One region of the Micromonospora sp. NPDC005553 genome, then DNA from elsewhere that is predicted to be linked to it. Evidence: predicted binding sites of a transcription regulator. Region 1 holds the regulator's gene; the other holds the start of a gene.
The links. Region 1 encodes HrcA, which represses chaperone genes, less so after heat shock. Its sites were predicted from a motif close to GGTTNGCACNCTCNNNNNGAGNGTGCNAACC; they were not measured.

Region 2: a site for HrcA is predicted at 1,890-1,920, ahead of groL (chaperonin GroEL). Genes of this name have one in related genera too.

Annotation. Positions count from the first base shown of each region.
Region 1 covers NZ_JBIAJD010000012.1:12,367-19,631, reverse strand. Annotated here, with positions in the region: gene ACFYPG_RS31700 (hypothetical protein) at 1-77, opposite strand, end outside; gene ACFYPG_RS31695 (SDR family NAD(P)-dependent oxidoreductase) at 390-1,154, shown strand; gene ACFYPG_RS31690 (enoyl-CoA hydratase-related protein) at 1,198-1,986, opposite strand; gene hemW (radical SAM family heme chaperone HemW) at 2,006-3,229, shown strand; gene ACFYPG_RS31680 (DUF4870 domain-containing protein) at 3,296-3,958, opposite strand; gene hrcA (heat-inducible transcriptional repressor HrcA) at 4,184-5,206, shown strand; gene dnaJ (molecular chaperone DnaJ) at 5,282-6,427, shown strand; gene ACFYPG_RS31665 (16S rRNA (uracil(1498)-N(3))-methyltransferase) at 6,429-7,163, shown strand; gene ppk2 (polyphosphate kinase 2) at 7,168-7,265, opposite strand, start outside.
Region 2 covers NZ_JBIAJD010000003.1:280,047-287,311, forward strand. Annotated here, with positions in the region: gene ACFYPG_RS13760 (GNAT family N-acetyltransferase) at 1-66, opposite strand, end outside; gene ACFYPG_RS13765 (cold-shock protein) at 391-594, shown strand; gene ACFYPG_RS13770 (hypothetical protein) at 691-1,842, shown strand; gene groL (chaperonin GroEL) at 2,112-3,734, shown strand; gene ACFYPG_RS13780 (hypothetical protein) at 3,791-4,039, opposite strand; gene ACFYPG_RS13785 (GNAT family N-acetyltransferase) at 4,118-5,056, opposite strand; gene ACFYPG_RS13790 (S8 family serine peptidase) at 5,114-7,265, opposite strand, start outside.

The DNA of each region.
Region 1 (7,265 bases):
ACGAGCCAGATCGCGATCACGGCGACGAGGATGAGCACCACTCCACCCGCCACGGTTGCCCGAGTTCGCACCCACACCCCCAGATCGACAGTCCGACAAGCGTACGTCCCCGCAGGCCCCTTCCGGGTCGTCCGAGCGGTTCGGGCCCGGCCTGGACGACTCCGACCGGTTCGGGGCGGGCTCCGCTGCCGCGTACCGGTTGGCGACGTTCCCGCTCCGGTCGCGATCTCACCTGCCACGCCCCTCCGACACGCAGGGCTGTCGTGCGCGTCACCGGGTACGCGATATCGGGAAGCGATTGAGCGGTCAAGGACTTAACTCGGTTGACATGTCAATCTGACCTACCGCCCCAAGCCGGGCGCGTTGGTCATTGAACGAGGAGGAGTTCCATGGGAACGCTTGATGGCAAGGTCGTGCTGATCACCGGCACCGGCGGGGGCCTGGGCCGCGTCGCGGCGCTGACCTTCGCCCGTGAGGGCGCGAAGGTCGTCGGGGCCGACCTCCAGGTCGCGGGTAACGACGAGACCGTCGAACTCGTCCGGCGCGCGGGCGGCGAGATGACCGGCATCGCGCCGGTCGACCTCACCGACCCCGAGCAGGTACGCAAGCTCGTCGACGACGCCGCGGCCGCCTACGGCGGGCTCGACGTGGTCTACAACAACGCCGCCGCGCTCCGCTTCGGCCCGATGCCCGACTTCTCCGTGGAGGACTGGCGCTACACCATCACCGGAGAACTCGACATTCCGTACTTCGTGTCGAAGTTCGCCTGGCCGCACCTGGTCCGACGCGGCGGCGGTGTCATCATCAGCGCCGCCTCCATGGCCGGAATGATCGGCGGCCACGTCCCGCCGATGGTCGGTCACACCGCCGCGAACGCCGGCATCATCGGCATGACGCGACAGCTCGCCCTCGAAGGTGCGCCCCACGGCATCCGCGCGGTGGCGGTCAGCCCCGGGCCCACCCTCACCCCGGCCAGCGAACGCGACCTCGGTGACAACCAGGAGGCGCGGGACGCCATCACGGCCAAGACGCTCCTCAAGCGCTTCGCGCGCCCCGAGGAGGTCGTCGAGCTGGTGGTCTTCCTCGCGTCCGACCGGGCGTCGTACATCACCGGGGCGAACTACCCGGTCGACGGCGGCGCGACCGCCTGGTGACCCGACCTTGGGGCGCCGCCGAACGACGGTGGCGCCCCGACCGTCAGTCGTCGAGAGCGGGAACCCAGCGCGCCGGTCGCTTCTCCCGGAAGGCCATGACCCCCTCGCGCCCCTCGTCGGAGAGGAAGTAGCCCGTCGAGACGGCGGAGAGTCGGGCCAGGTCGGCGCGCAACTCGGCGGTGCCCGGTCGACGCAGCAGCTCCTTCGCGCCGGCCAGCGCACCGGGGGCGCCGCGCACCAGCGAGTCGCAGTAGCCCCGTACCGCGTCGTCCAACCCGTCCGCCGGGACCGAGGCCGTCACCAGGCCGACCTCGGCGGCGCGGCGGCCGTCGAAGGTGTCCCCGGTCAGATACAGCTCGGCGGCGGCGCGGGGGTGCAGCCGGGGCAGCACGGTCGCCGAGATCACCGCAGGGATCACCCCGATGCGTACCTCGGTGAACGCGAAGGTCGCCTCGTCGGCGCAGACCGCCAGGTCGGCGGCGGCGATCAGGCCCAGCCCGCCGGCCCGCGCCGGCCCGCCGACCCGGGCCAGCACCGGCTTCGGGCACTCCCAGAGCGCCGCGAGCACGTCACCCAGCATCCCGGCCGGCACCGTCCCGCTGGCGTACGCCGCGGCGGTCTCCTTCAGGTCCGCGCCGGAGCAGAACACCGGGCCGGTGTGGTCGAGCACGATCACCCGCACCGCCTCGTCGGCGACCGCGTCCGCCAGCCCGGCCAGCAACTGCGTCATCAGGGCGGTGGAGAGGGCGTTGCGGTTGTGGGGGCTGTCGAGGGTGAGGGTGGTCACCCCACGGGCCGTGGCGACCCGCACGAGGACGTCGGGAGAGGTCATGCCGGGCACACTAGTGGCCATGCCCGGCGTCCTTCCAGATGGTGAGACCGTCCCCGTCGACGGATCGTTGCCCGCCACCGCCACCGCGGCGGTCGGCGCGCGCGGCTTCGGCGTGTACGTGCACGTGCCGTTCTGCGCCAGTCGCTGCGGATACTGCGACTTCAACACCTACACCGCGGCCGAACTGGGCGGCGGCGCGAGCCGCGAGGGGTACGCGGACACGGTGCTGGCCGAGCTGAGGCTCGCCGCCCGGGTGCTCGGCGACACTCCGCCGCCCCGGGTCGACACCGTCTTCGTCGGCGGCGGCACGCCGACCCTGCTCCCCGCCGACGACCTGGCCCGCATCCTCGACGGCATCGACAGCACCTGGGGGCTGGCCGCTGACGCCGAGGTGACCACCGAGGCCAACCCCGAGTCGGTCACCCCGGAATCGTTGAAGCTGCTGCGGTCCGCCGGCTACACCCGGATCTCGCTGGGCATGCAGTCCGCCTCCCCGGGGGTGCTGGCGATCCTGGACCGCAAACACAGCGCCGGCCGGGCCACCGCTGCCGCCCTGGAGGCGCGTGACGCCGGGTTCGAGCACGTCAACCTGGACCTGATCTACGGCACCCCGGGGGAGCGTTCCGAGGACTTCGCCGCCTCGTTGGAGCAGGTCGTCGCCGCCGGGGTGGACCACGTCAGCGCGTACGCCCTGATCGTCGAGGACGGCACCCGGCTCGCCGCCCGGATGCGGCGCGGCGAGCTGGCGTACCCCAGTGACGACGTGGCCGCGGACCGCTACCTGGCCGCGGAGGCCGCGCTCGACGCGGCCGGGCTCTCCTGGTACGAGGTCTCCAACTGGGCCCGCACCGAGGAGGCCCGCTGCCGGCACAACCTGCTCTACTGGACCGGCGCGGACTGGTGGGGGCTGGGGCCGGGGGCGCACAGTCACGTCGGCGGGGTCCGCTGGTGGAACGTGAAGCACCCCACGGCGTACGCCAAGCGGTTGGCCGCCGGGGAGTCTCCCGGCCTGGCCCGGGAGGTGCTCACCGTCGACGAGGCGCACATGGAGGACGTGATGCTCCGGCTGCGGTTGGCCAGCGGTCTCCCGCTGGCGGTGCTCGACGCGGCCGGCCGGGCCGGCGCCGAGCGGGCCCTGGCCGGCGGTCTGCTGGCAGCCGACGAGTACGCCGCCGGCCGGGCGGTGCTCACACTGCGCGGGCGGCTGCTCGCCGACGCGGTCGTCCGCGATCTGCTGCCCTGAGCGGCCCACCGCTCCCGGACCGGGACGGCGGTGAATCGGGCCGGCCGGGGGAGCGGCCGGCCCGGTTCACTTGATGAAGTTGGCGGTCATCGGGTAGCGGTACGGGGTGCCCTCGTTGGCCTTCATGCCGGCGATGATCCCGAACAGGATCTGGATCACCACGACGGCGATGCTGGGCAGGAAGAGCAGGCACCAGCTCACGAAGAGCAGCACGAAGGCGATGATCGACCAGAGGATCTGGAAGTTCAGGGCGGCGAGGGCGTGCGCCCGGACGGTCGGCGACTGCTGGCCCCGGGCCAGGTAGGCGATCAGCGGGGCGACGAAGCCCAGCGGACCGAAACTGACCAGCGCGCCGAGCGCGCCGCCGAAGTGCGCGACCAGCGCCCAGGTCTTGTCCTCGTTGTTGGCGTAGCCGCCGCCGGGGCCGCCGTAGGCCCCACCGGCCGGGTAGCCGCCGGGCGGGGGATAGCCCCCGGGCGGGGGATAGCCCCCGGGCGGGGGGTATCCGCCTGCCGGGGGGTAACCGCCTGCCGGAGGGTAGCCGCCTGACGGCGGTTGGTCACCGGTGGGCGGCGGATAGCCACCGGGCGGGGGATAGCCGGCCGGGCCGGGCGCCCCGGACAGTGGTGCGGTGGGCGGCTCGGCCGACGGGTACGGCCCGGGGGAGGTGGGCTCCGGCGGGTAGTTGCCGGGGTCGCCCGACCCGGGAGGGCGAGGAGGTTCAGTCATGGATGTCACGGTAGGTGCCGGTGGCAACGCCGCACCAGAGCGACTTCGCCTCCCAGTGCGGGCCGATCGGCCCAACAGGGTGTCGTGGGCCGCACCGAAGGGTGGCCGTTGATCATCGCGTCGGCGGGCCCGCCGACGTAGACTGGCACTCGCTACAGTCGAGTGCCAGGACGGCCCGGCCGGCCCAGAGCGCCGGCGGCCGACGTGCGACAGGAGGTGCGGAGGATGGGTCTCGACGACCGGAAACTCGCCGTGCTCCGCGCCATCGTCGAAGACTACGTCTCCACCCAGGAGCCGGTCGGCAGCAAGGCGCTGGTCGAGCGGCACCAGCTGGGGGTCTCTCCGGCCACGGTCCGCAACGACATGGCCGTGCTGGAGGAGGAGGGCTACATCCGGCAGCCGCACACCAGTGCCGGCCGGGTGCCCACCGACCGCGGCTACCGCCTCTTCGTCGACCGGTTGTCCCGGGTCAAACCGCTCAGCCCGGCCGAGCGCCGGGCCATCGAGCGCTTCCTGGTCGGCGCTGTCGACCTCGACGACGTGGTGCACCGCACGGTGCGGTTGCTCGCCCAGCTGACCCGACAGGTCGCCGTCGTGCAGTACCCGAGCCTGGCCCGCTCCTCGGTGCGTCACCTGGAGCTGGTGCCGATCTCCACCACCCGGTTGATGCTCGTCATGATCGCCGACACCGGGCGGGTGGAGCAGCGACTCGTGGAGCTGCCCGGCCCGGTGCCCGCCGACGACGTCACCGACCTGCGCCGACTGATCAACGAGAAGCTCGCCAACGCCCGACTGTCCGAGACGCCCCCGCTGGTGCAGGCGCTGGTCGAGGAAGCGCCGCCCGGCCTGCGTCCGACCATGACCACGCTCGCCACCGTCCTGCTGGAGACGCTCGTCGAGCGGCACGAGGAGCGGATCGCCCTCGCCGGCACCGCGAACCTCACCCGGGGCGGCCTGCTCGACTTCCAGGGCTCCCTGCGGCCGATCCTCGAAGCTCTGGAGGAGGAGGTCGTGCTGCTCAAGCTCATCGGTGAGACCGAGCCGAGCACGACCCGGGTGCTGATCGGCGACGAGAACGAGTTCGACAACCTGCGAGCCGCCTCGGTGGTCAGCACCGGGTACGGCCCGGGCACCACCATCCTGGGCGGCCTGGGGGTGCTGGGGCCCACCCGGATGGACTACCCCGGCAACATCGCCACGGTCCGCGCCGTGGCACGCTACGTGGGCGAGTTGCTGGCCCAGAACTGATTGGTCAGGGCCGATGCGGCCGGCTGCGGCCGCCGACCGGCGCAACGCGAGACGAACATGAGGACACGGAACGCAGTGGCCAGGGACTACTACGGCATTCTCGGTGTGAGCCGGGAAGCCTCCGATGACGAGATCAAGCGCGCCTACCGCAAGCTGGCGCGCCAGTTCCACCCGGACGTCAATCCGGACCCGGAGGCTCAGGAGAAGTTCAAGGACATCAACGCCGCGTACGAGGTCCTCTCGGACGACCGTAAGCGGCAGATCGTCGACCTGGGTGGTGACCCGCTCGCCCCTGGTGGCGGCGGCGCCGGCGGCCCGGGTGGCCCCGGAGGCGCCGGCCCGTTCGTCGGTTTCCAGGACATCATGGACGCGTTCTTCGGCGGTGCCGGAGGTGGCGCCCGTGGCCCCCGGCCGCGTACCCGCCCTGGGGCCGACGCGATCCTGCGGCTCGAACTCGACCTGCACGAGACGGCCTTCGGCGTGGAGGCCCCGATCACCGTCGACACCGCGGTGCTCTGCACCACCTGCTCCGGCGCCGGCACGGCCGCCGGCACGCACCTGGCGACCTGCGAGGCGTGTGGTGGTCGGGGCGAGGTGCAGTCGGTGCAGCGCACCTTCCTCGGCCAGGTGGTCTCCGCCCGGCCGTGCACCGTGTGCCAGGGCTACGGCACCACCATCCCGCACCCCTGCCCCACCTGCGCCGGCGACGGCCGGGTGCGGACCCGCCGTTCGTTGACCGTCAAGATCCCGGCCGGTGTCGAGGACGGCATGCGGATCCGGCTGGCCCAGCAGGGCGAGGTGGGCCCCGGCGGCGGCACCGCCGGCGACCTCTACGTGGAGATCCACGAGCGCCCGCACGACGTGTACTCCCGCAAGGGCGACGACCTGCACTGCCGGGTCACGGTGCCGATGACGGCGGCCGCGTTGGGCACCCGGCTGACCATCAAGACGCTGGACAGCGAGGAGACCGTCGACGTCAAGGCCGGCACCCAGCCGGCCAGCACGCTGCGACTGCGCGCCCGGGGCGTGCCGCACCTGCGCGGCACCGGCCGGGGCGACCTCTACGTCCACCTGGACGTGCGGACGCCGACCAAGCTCGACCCGGACCAGGAGAAGATGCTGCGCGACTTCGCCAAGACCCGTGGTGAGGAGGTCGCCGAGTTATCCAAGCAGGGCGGCTTCTTCTCCCGGATGCGCGACGCGTTCAACGGGCACGCCTGAGGTGTCCGCACCGCTGTTCCTGGTGGAGGCGCTGCCCACCGGCGACGCGCTGACAGTGGACGGCCCGGAGGGGCACCACGCCGCAACAGTGCAGCGGTTGCGCGTCGGCGAGGAGTTACTGCTGGCCGACGGCCGGGGTGGCACGGCCGCCGCCGTGGTCACGGCCGTCGGCCGGGGCAGCCTGGAGGTCACCGTCACCTCCCGGGGGTACGCGGACGCGCCAGTACCCCGGTTGGTGACGGTGCAGGGCATCGCCAAGGGCGACCGGGGTGAGCTGGCCGTGCAGGCGATGACCGAGGTCGGGGTGGACGAGATCGTGCCCTGGGCTGCCTCGCGCTCGGTGACCCAGTGGCGCGGCGACCGGGGCGTACGTGCCCGGGAGAAGTGGGTGGCCACCGCACGGGAGGCGGCCAAGCAGGCCCGCCGACCGTGGCTGCCGGTGGTGGCCGGTGCGCCGGACGAGTCCACCGCCACCGTTGCCCGCCGGATCGCCGGTGCCGCCGGCGGGTTCGTGCTGCACGAGGAGGCCGACGACCGGCTCACCACCGCCGAGCTGCCCTCCACCGGCGAGATCGTGCTGGTGATCGGCCCGGAGGGTGGCATCGCCCCGGCCGAGTTGACCGCCTTCGCCGAGGCCGGCGGGCGACCCGTACGCCTCGGGCCGGCCGTGCTGCGCACCTCCACCGCCGGGGTGGCGGCCCTCAGCGTGCTCGCCGCCCGCCTCGGCCGCTGGTGACCGTTCAGGGCCTCGGGAACACCGGTACGACCTCCTCCTCCGGCCCCAGGTCCAGCCCAGCGTTTCCGATGATCTGCGGGTCCGGTGTGCCGACCACGTCGG
Region 2 (7,265 bases), on a different contig from region 1:
GTCCTCCGGCCGGACCCGGCGGATCTCCGCGAGCCGCACTGTCGGCGAGCCCATGTCGGTGGTCATGTCCGCATGCCTACCACAGGGCAGGGATGGCGTTTCGCGGGCTGGGCCCGATCGCCGTCATCTCGGGGCCGCCGGCGACCGTCCCTCCATTTCGCAATGACGCGGGCGAATCCGGTGGCTCGGGAACCCGGCCGATCAGCGCGGCCGGTGCGCCTCGGAGTGTGTCTGTTTTGTGGCCGTGCGCGGCCGTCAGTCCTCGTGTAGCGTGCGATTTCGGTCACCTTCTTCAATGGCGGTCATCGATCGCTGAGTCGGTGGTCCGGGGCGCCCGGCCGTGCCGTGCGCCGAGTCAGGCAACGCCGGGCAGAGTGAGGGAAGTGCACAGTGGCACAGGGCTCCGTGAAGTGGTTCAACGCCGAAAAGGGCTACGGCTTCATCGCCGTCGACGGCGGGCAGGACGTTTTTGTCCACTTCTCCGCGATCGAAATGGACGGCTACAAGGCGCTGGACGACGGTCAGCGGGTCGAGTTCGAGATCACCCAGGGCCAGAAGGGCCCACAGGCAGAGCACGTACGCGTCATCGACTGAGCTTTCCTGGCCGATCGGCCCCGTGAGTCGGGGCTGCGGCAGGGGCGCGCACCCGGGAAGATCGTGAACCGTTCCAGCCGATGCTGAGGAGCGTTCATGACCGACCAGCCACCCCCGCACACTCCGTCCTCCGGGTCGGGGGAGCCGGACCCGTCCTCGCCCGCCGGCAGCCCCGGTCACGCCGGTCCGCCGCCCGGCTGGGGGCCGGGCACGCCCCCGGCCGGCCCCGCCGGTCCGCAGCCCGGCTGGGATCCCGCGCAGGGTGCCTGGGGTGCGGCCCCGCCACCGCAGGGCTGGGCGTTCCCGCCCACCGGGGGCTACCCGCCCGGGTCGGGTCCCTACGGCGGGCAGCCGTGGTACCCGGGGCCGCCGGTCGGCTGGTATCCGCCCGGTTACGGGTCCGACCCGAACGACGCCCTGGTCACGCCGCCCGGCGCGGGTATCGGCGGCTGGTTCAACCGGTGCGGCGGAGCGCTGCGCCGGGGCTGGCGGCAGTTGGTGCCGATCATGCTGCTCACCCAGGTGCTGCCCGCGGCGGTGCTCTCGGTGGTCTCCCTCGGGCTGGACCCGTCGGCGAAGTGGGCCGCGCAGGCCGAATCGACGTCGACCCCCGCGCTGCCGGACAATTTCGTCGCCGAACTGCTGAGCCTCCTGGTCCTGTTGCTCGGCGGCAGCCTGGTCGTCGGGTTGGTGCAGGCCGTCGGGTGGGCCGCCGGCACCTGGGTGATCACCCAGCAGGCGGCCGGTCAGCCGGCCAGCCTGGAGTCCGCGTTGCGCTACGGCCTGCGCCGGGCACTCGGGCTGTGGGCCTGGACCCTGCTGGTCAGTCTGCTCATCGGCGTCGGTGTCTGCTTCTGCGTGCTGCCGGGCATCTACCTGGCCTTCGCGCTGAGCATGGCCGGCCCGGTCTATCTCTTCGAACGGCACAACCCGATCGGTCGATCGTTCCGGATGTTCCACGACCGGCTCGGCCTGCTGCTCGGACGGGTGGCCCTGGTGGCCGTGGCGGTGATCGTCGGCACGCTGATCCCCGGTGCCCTGGAAGGGATCGGCACCGGCGCGCTCGGAACGGACCCGTTCTCCTCGGCGGGTACCGCGGCCGGGGCGGTGGTGGTGATCGCTATCACCGCGGTGTTGGCCCTGCCGGCCCACCTCGCCCAGATGATCGGTCTGCTGGTGACGTACGTCGAGCAGCGTGCCCATGAGGCGCCGGTGAACAGCGCTGGACTGGCCGCGGAACTCGGCTGAGCGGCGGCATCGTGCTTGCACTCGGCAGGGGAGAGTGCTAAACAAGTCATTGGCACTCGCGTACCGTGAGTGCCAACGGTCGGGACGGTGGGGCCAGGTTGTGCCGGTGTGGAGACACCGGGGCAGCACATGGCCGGTCGTCGCGGGCTATCCGGCCCGGCCGAAGGACGTCGTCGTCGCCTGGTGGCGACGTCCCGAGTGTGTACACCAGGCGGCCCATCCGGGACACACACTCGGGTGGCCGTGAGTGTCCAGGAGGACAACACCGTATGGCAAAGATGATCGCGTTCGACGAAGAGGCGCGCCGCGGCCTCGAGCGTGGCATGAACCAGCTCGCTGACGCCGTAAAGGTGACCCTCGGCCCCAAGGGCCGCAACGTCGTGCTCGAGAAGAAGTGGGGTGCCCCCACCATCACCAACGATGGTGTGAGCATCGCCAAGGAGATCGAGCTCGAGGACCCGTACGAGAAGATCGGCGCTGAGCTGGTCAAGGAGGTCGCCAAGAAGACCGACGACGTTGCCGGTGACGGCACGACGACGGCGACCGTCCTGGCCCAGGCCCTGGTTCGCGAGGGCCTGCGTAACGTGGCCGCCGGCGCCAACCCGATGGCCCTGAAGCGGGGCATCGAGGCTGCCGTCGCGAGCGTCTCGGAGGAGCTGTCCAAGCTCGCCAAGGACGTCGAGACCAAGGAGCAGATCGCCTCCACCGCCTCCATCTCCGCTGGTGACAGCACCGTCGGCGAGATCATCGCCGAGGCGATGGACAAGGTCGGCAAGGAAGGCGTCATCACCGTCGAGGAGAGCAACACCTTCGGGCTGGAGCTGGAGCTCACCGAGGGCATGCGCTTCGACAAGGGCTACATCTCGGCCTACTTCATGACCGACCCGGAGCGTATGGAGGCCGTCTTCGACGACCCGTACATCCTGATCGCCAACAGCAAGATCTCGTCGGTGAAGGACCTGCTCCCGATCCTGGAGAAGGTCATGCAGTCGGGCAAGCCGCTGCTGATCATCGCCGAGGACCTGGAGGGCGAGGCCCTCGCCACCCTGGTTGTCAACAAGGTCCGTGGCACCTTCAAGTCGGTCGCCGTCAAGGCACCGGGCTTCGGTGACCGCCGCAAGGCCATGCTGACCGACATCGCCATCCTCGCCGGTGGCCAGGTCATCAGCGAGGAGGTCGGCCTCAAGCTCGACGCCGCGACCGTCGACATGCTGGGCCGCGCCCGCAAGGTCGTGGTGACCAAGGACGAGACCACCATCGTCGACGGTGCCGGTGACGCCGAGCAGATCCAGGGCCGGGTCAACCAGATCCGGGCCGAGATCGACAAGAGCGACTCCGACTACGACCGCGAGAAGCTGCAGGAGCGGCTGGCCAAGCTGGCCGGCGGCGTCGCGGTCATCAAGGTCGGCGCGGCCACCGAGGTCGAGCTCAAGGAGCGCAAGCACCGCATCGAGGACGCCGTTCGCAACGCGAAGGCGGCCGTCGAAGAGGGCATCGTCCCGGGTGGCGGCGTCGCGCTGGTGCAGGCCGGCAAGACCGCCTTCGACAAGCTCGACCTGGTCGGCGACGAGGCGACCGGTGCGAACATCGTCAAGGTCGCGCTGGACGCCCCGCTGCGGCAGATCGCCGTCAACGCCGGCCTTGAGGGCGGCGTCGTGGTGGAGAAGGTCCGTAACCTCGAAGCGGGTCACGGTCTGAACGCCGCCAACGGCGAGTACGTCGACCTGCTGGCCGCGGGCATCATCGACCCGGCCAAGGTGACGCGTTCGGCGCTGCAGAACGCCGCTTCCATCGCGGCGCTCTTCCTCACCACCGAGGCTGTTGTCGCGGACAAGCCGGAGAAGACCCCGGCTGCCCCGGCTGGCCCGGGTGGCGGGGACATGGACTTCTGAGTCCAGTTCCGACACCGAACGGGGCGGGCCGCTGACGCGGTCCGCCCCGTTCGTCGTCAGGTCGGCAGTGGGCGCTGGTTGCGCCGCTTGTGTGCCCGGCTGTACGGCGGGAGCAGCTGGATCGGTGCGTCCACCATCTCCTGCGACTCCTCGGCCACCGGCGGCTCGCCGTCGGTGGTCATCTCGGCCAGTTGCTCGGCGTCGCCGTAGTCGAGCCTGTCGAACGGCAGTTGGCCGGGGAGTTCACCCACCGGTTTCCAGGTGATCGGCGGGCCGTCCTCGGTCTGGTTGTCATCCGTGGTCATGGCTGCCTCCTCTACCGAAACGGTAGGGGGCGTCGTTGGCCGATGCGGGCGAATGGATCTATGTCCTGTTTGCCCCGGTTATCCCCCGGACAGGGTCCGCCGGTACAGGAAGAAGACCCGCTCGATCCGCGCACCCGCGCTGCCCGAGTAGAACGGCACCGGTCCTACCCAGCCGATCTGTGCCCGGTCCAGCCCCGCCGCCCGCTGGTCGCGCAGGCAGCGCCGCAACAGCACCCCACCGATGCCCGACCCCTCCGCGGCCGGTGCGGTGCCCATCGGCCCGAACCAGCTCGGCCGGGACGACCCGTACGCGGCGAAGCCGAGCACCTCGCCGTCCCGCTCCGCCAGGTGGCAACCGGCGTCGGCGCGCCCCACCGAACCGGCCAGCTCACCGTCCCACGTTCCGCCGAAGGTGGACCGGGCGAACGCGGCCAACGCTGGAAGGTCCGCCAGCTCCGCCCGGCGTACCGTGATGCCCTGGTCGGCCAGCCGCCGCTCCGTCGCCTCGGTGGACCGCAGTGCCGGCGACCCGTCGTACGACAGGTCCGCGGTCATGTTCCAGGCCGTCCGGTCCTGCTGGTAGCCCAGCGCGAGGGCGGCGCAGACCGCCGGCGTGTAGCGGACGTCGATCCCCGGCCACGCGTAGTACGGCGGGTTCCCGGCCAGCAGCACCTCGGTCGCCCCACGGTCGGCGAGCACCCGCTCGGCCCGCTGGAGCAGCGCCCGGCCGACGCCCCGACGCCGCTGGTCCGCGAGGACCGCGACCAGGTCGACGTGCCCGATCCCCGTCTCGACCGACGACACCGAGCAGATCAGCACCCCCACCAGGTCCGCACCTCGGTACGCGCCCAGCCCGACCACGGGCCGGTCGGCGGCAGCGGCCCGGGTCCAGAGCACGTCCACGATGGAAGCCGCCTCGGCGGAGTCCTCGGGCAGGTCGAGCGCCTGCTGGCAGAGCTGTACGACGCTGGTGACCAGGTCGGCGGTCAGCTCGGTGACGGTGATCTCGGCGTCCATGGTCGCCGACCCTAGATCACCGGATGTCGAGCCGCATCCTCGCCCGTGGGGCGACGATCACCCCTGGGCGGCGCGAACGGCGGCGTAGGCGTCGACCTCGCCGGCGCCGGTGACGTTCGCCGGAGCGCCGCAGGCGTCGGAGGGACTGTCGGAGCGATAGGTGGGCGTCACCTCAGTGGCGGTGTCCCGCAGGATCTGCCGGGTCCGGGTCACGTCGCCGACCAGCGCCGGGTTCGCCGACCACATCAGCGCGACCACCCCGGCCACCTGCGGCGTCGCCATCGACGTGCCGTCCAGCTCGGCGTACGTGCCGCCCGGCATGGCCGACACCACACCCACCCCCGGTGCCAGCACGTCCGGTTTACCCGAACCGCCCGGCACCGGCCCGCGCGACGAGAACTCGGCGACGCGCCGCTGGTCGTCCACCGCGCCCACTGTCAGCACATCCGGGTAAGGGGCGGGCGGATCGTCGATCGACGCGCACCACGGGCCGGTGTTACCAGCCGCGGCGACCACGAAGATCCCGGCGGCGTCGAGGGCGGCGGTGGCCGGCCGCAGAACGCGCTGGTCGCAACCCTCGATGGGCGGGCAGCCCCACGAGTTGGTCAGCACCTGCGGGGCGCGCTCCGGACGGCCGTCGGTGAACGGGTCGCCACCGGCCGGGAAGGGCGCCAACATGAACTGGAGACAGTCCAGGTAGTGCGCGGGGCTGCCGAGGTTGCGGTCCAGGTTCACGCAGCCCACCCACTGCGCGTCCGGGGCCACCCCGATGCCGTCCCGCCCGACCGCGCTGCCCACCGTGTGGGTGCCGTGCCCGCCCTGGTCGGTCGGGCTCCGGGTGTCGTCCCACGGGTCGAACCAGGAGTCGTCCCCACCACGGAACCCGGCTCGAAGCGCCGGATGGCCGCCGTCCACCCCCGAGTCGGAGCTGCCGACCACGATGCCCGCGCCGGTGACCCGAAGTTGGGACCACACCCGGTCGGCGCCGATCTGACGGATGTTCCACTCCGGGCCGGTCGGCTTGGGCAGGGTGCCCCGGCTCTGCCCGGCCGGGGCCGGCAACGGTCGCAGGCGCTGGCTGACCAGCACCCGCGCCACCTCCGGTCGGCGGGCGAGCCAGGCCCGCACCGCCGGGCCGCCGTCCACCTCGACCGCGTTGACCAGGTAGTACGACACCGGGTCGAGCCGCAGCCGGTTCAACCCCCGGAGCAGGTCGCCCTGGCTCTGCTCGGCGGTCGTCACCAGCCGCCGGTAGACCTCCGCCGCGCGGGCGTCCCGTCCGGCCCGGCCCGGCGCGGCGGCCGGGAGACCGCTCAGGTCGGCCTGCGTACGCAGCACCACGAACAGCCGCTCGCCGTAAAGGCCCGGCTGGCCGGGGCCGAGGTCGACCGCCCCGAACGCCACCAGCAGCACCACGGCCGCCAGCGCGGCCACCCGCCTGCTCGGGGTGCGGGCCGTCGGCCGGGCGAGCAGCACCGCGTACCCGATGGCGACCAGGACCGCGACGGCGAGCCCGACGCCGGCGGCGGCCGCCACCCAGAACGGGATGTCCCGGGTGCCGACCAGCAGCAGGCTGATCTCCTCCGGGTCGCTGAAGGCCAGCGGACCGAGCGCGACCAGGCCCACGAGCCAGCCGGTCGCCGCTCGGCCGGCGCGCACGGCCTCAGCCGGCTCGGCGGTGGGCCGCCGGGTCGCGGCCCGAGGCTCGGCCTCGGCCGGCTCGGCGGTGGGCCGCCAGGTCGCGGCCCAGAGCGCGGCCAGCGCGAAACCCACCGGCGGCAGGGTCAGCAGCGCGGGTAACTGCGCGCCGGACTGCCCGGTCCCGGCCGCGAGCAACAGCAACGCCACCCCGGCGACCAGACCGCCGACCAGCACCAGCCGAGCCGGCCGGGGTGGTCGCCCAACAGCGAACCGGGCCCAGAAGGGGGCGTCCAGCAGAGTCGCGGCGAGCACCCCGAGCGCGGCGGCCGCCGCCAGCGCGAGAGCGGTCTCCAGGAGGCCACCGAGCGCGCCCAGCCAGGCCCACGGCAGCAGCAGCGCCAGCCCGGCGGCCACCGCGAGCAGCGGCACCGGGCCGATACGGCGCGCGCGCCGTCCGACCGACTCGGCGCCTCGAGTGGCTTCGGGCGGGGTGGCGTCGCCGTCTCTGGCGGCCTCGGGCGGCGTGGTGTCGGCGCCTGCGGTGGCCTCGGGCCGCGTGGTGTCGCCG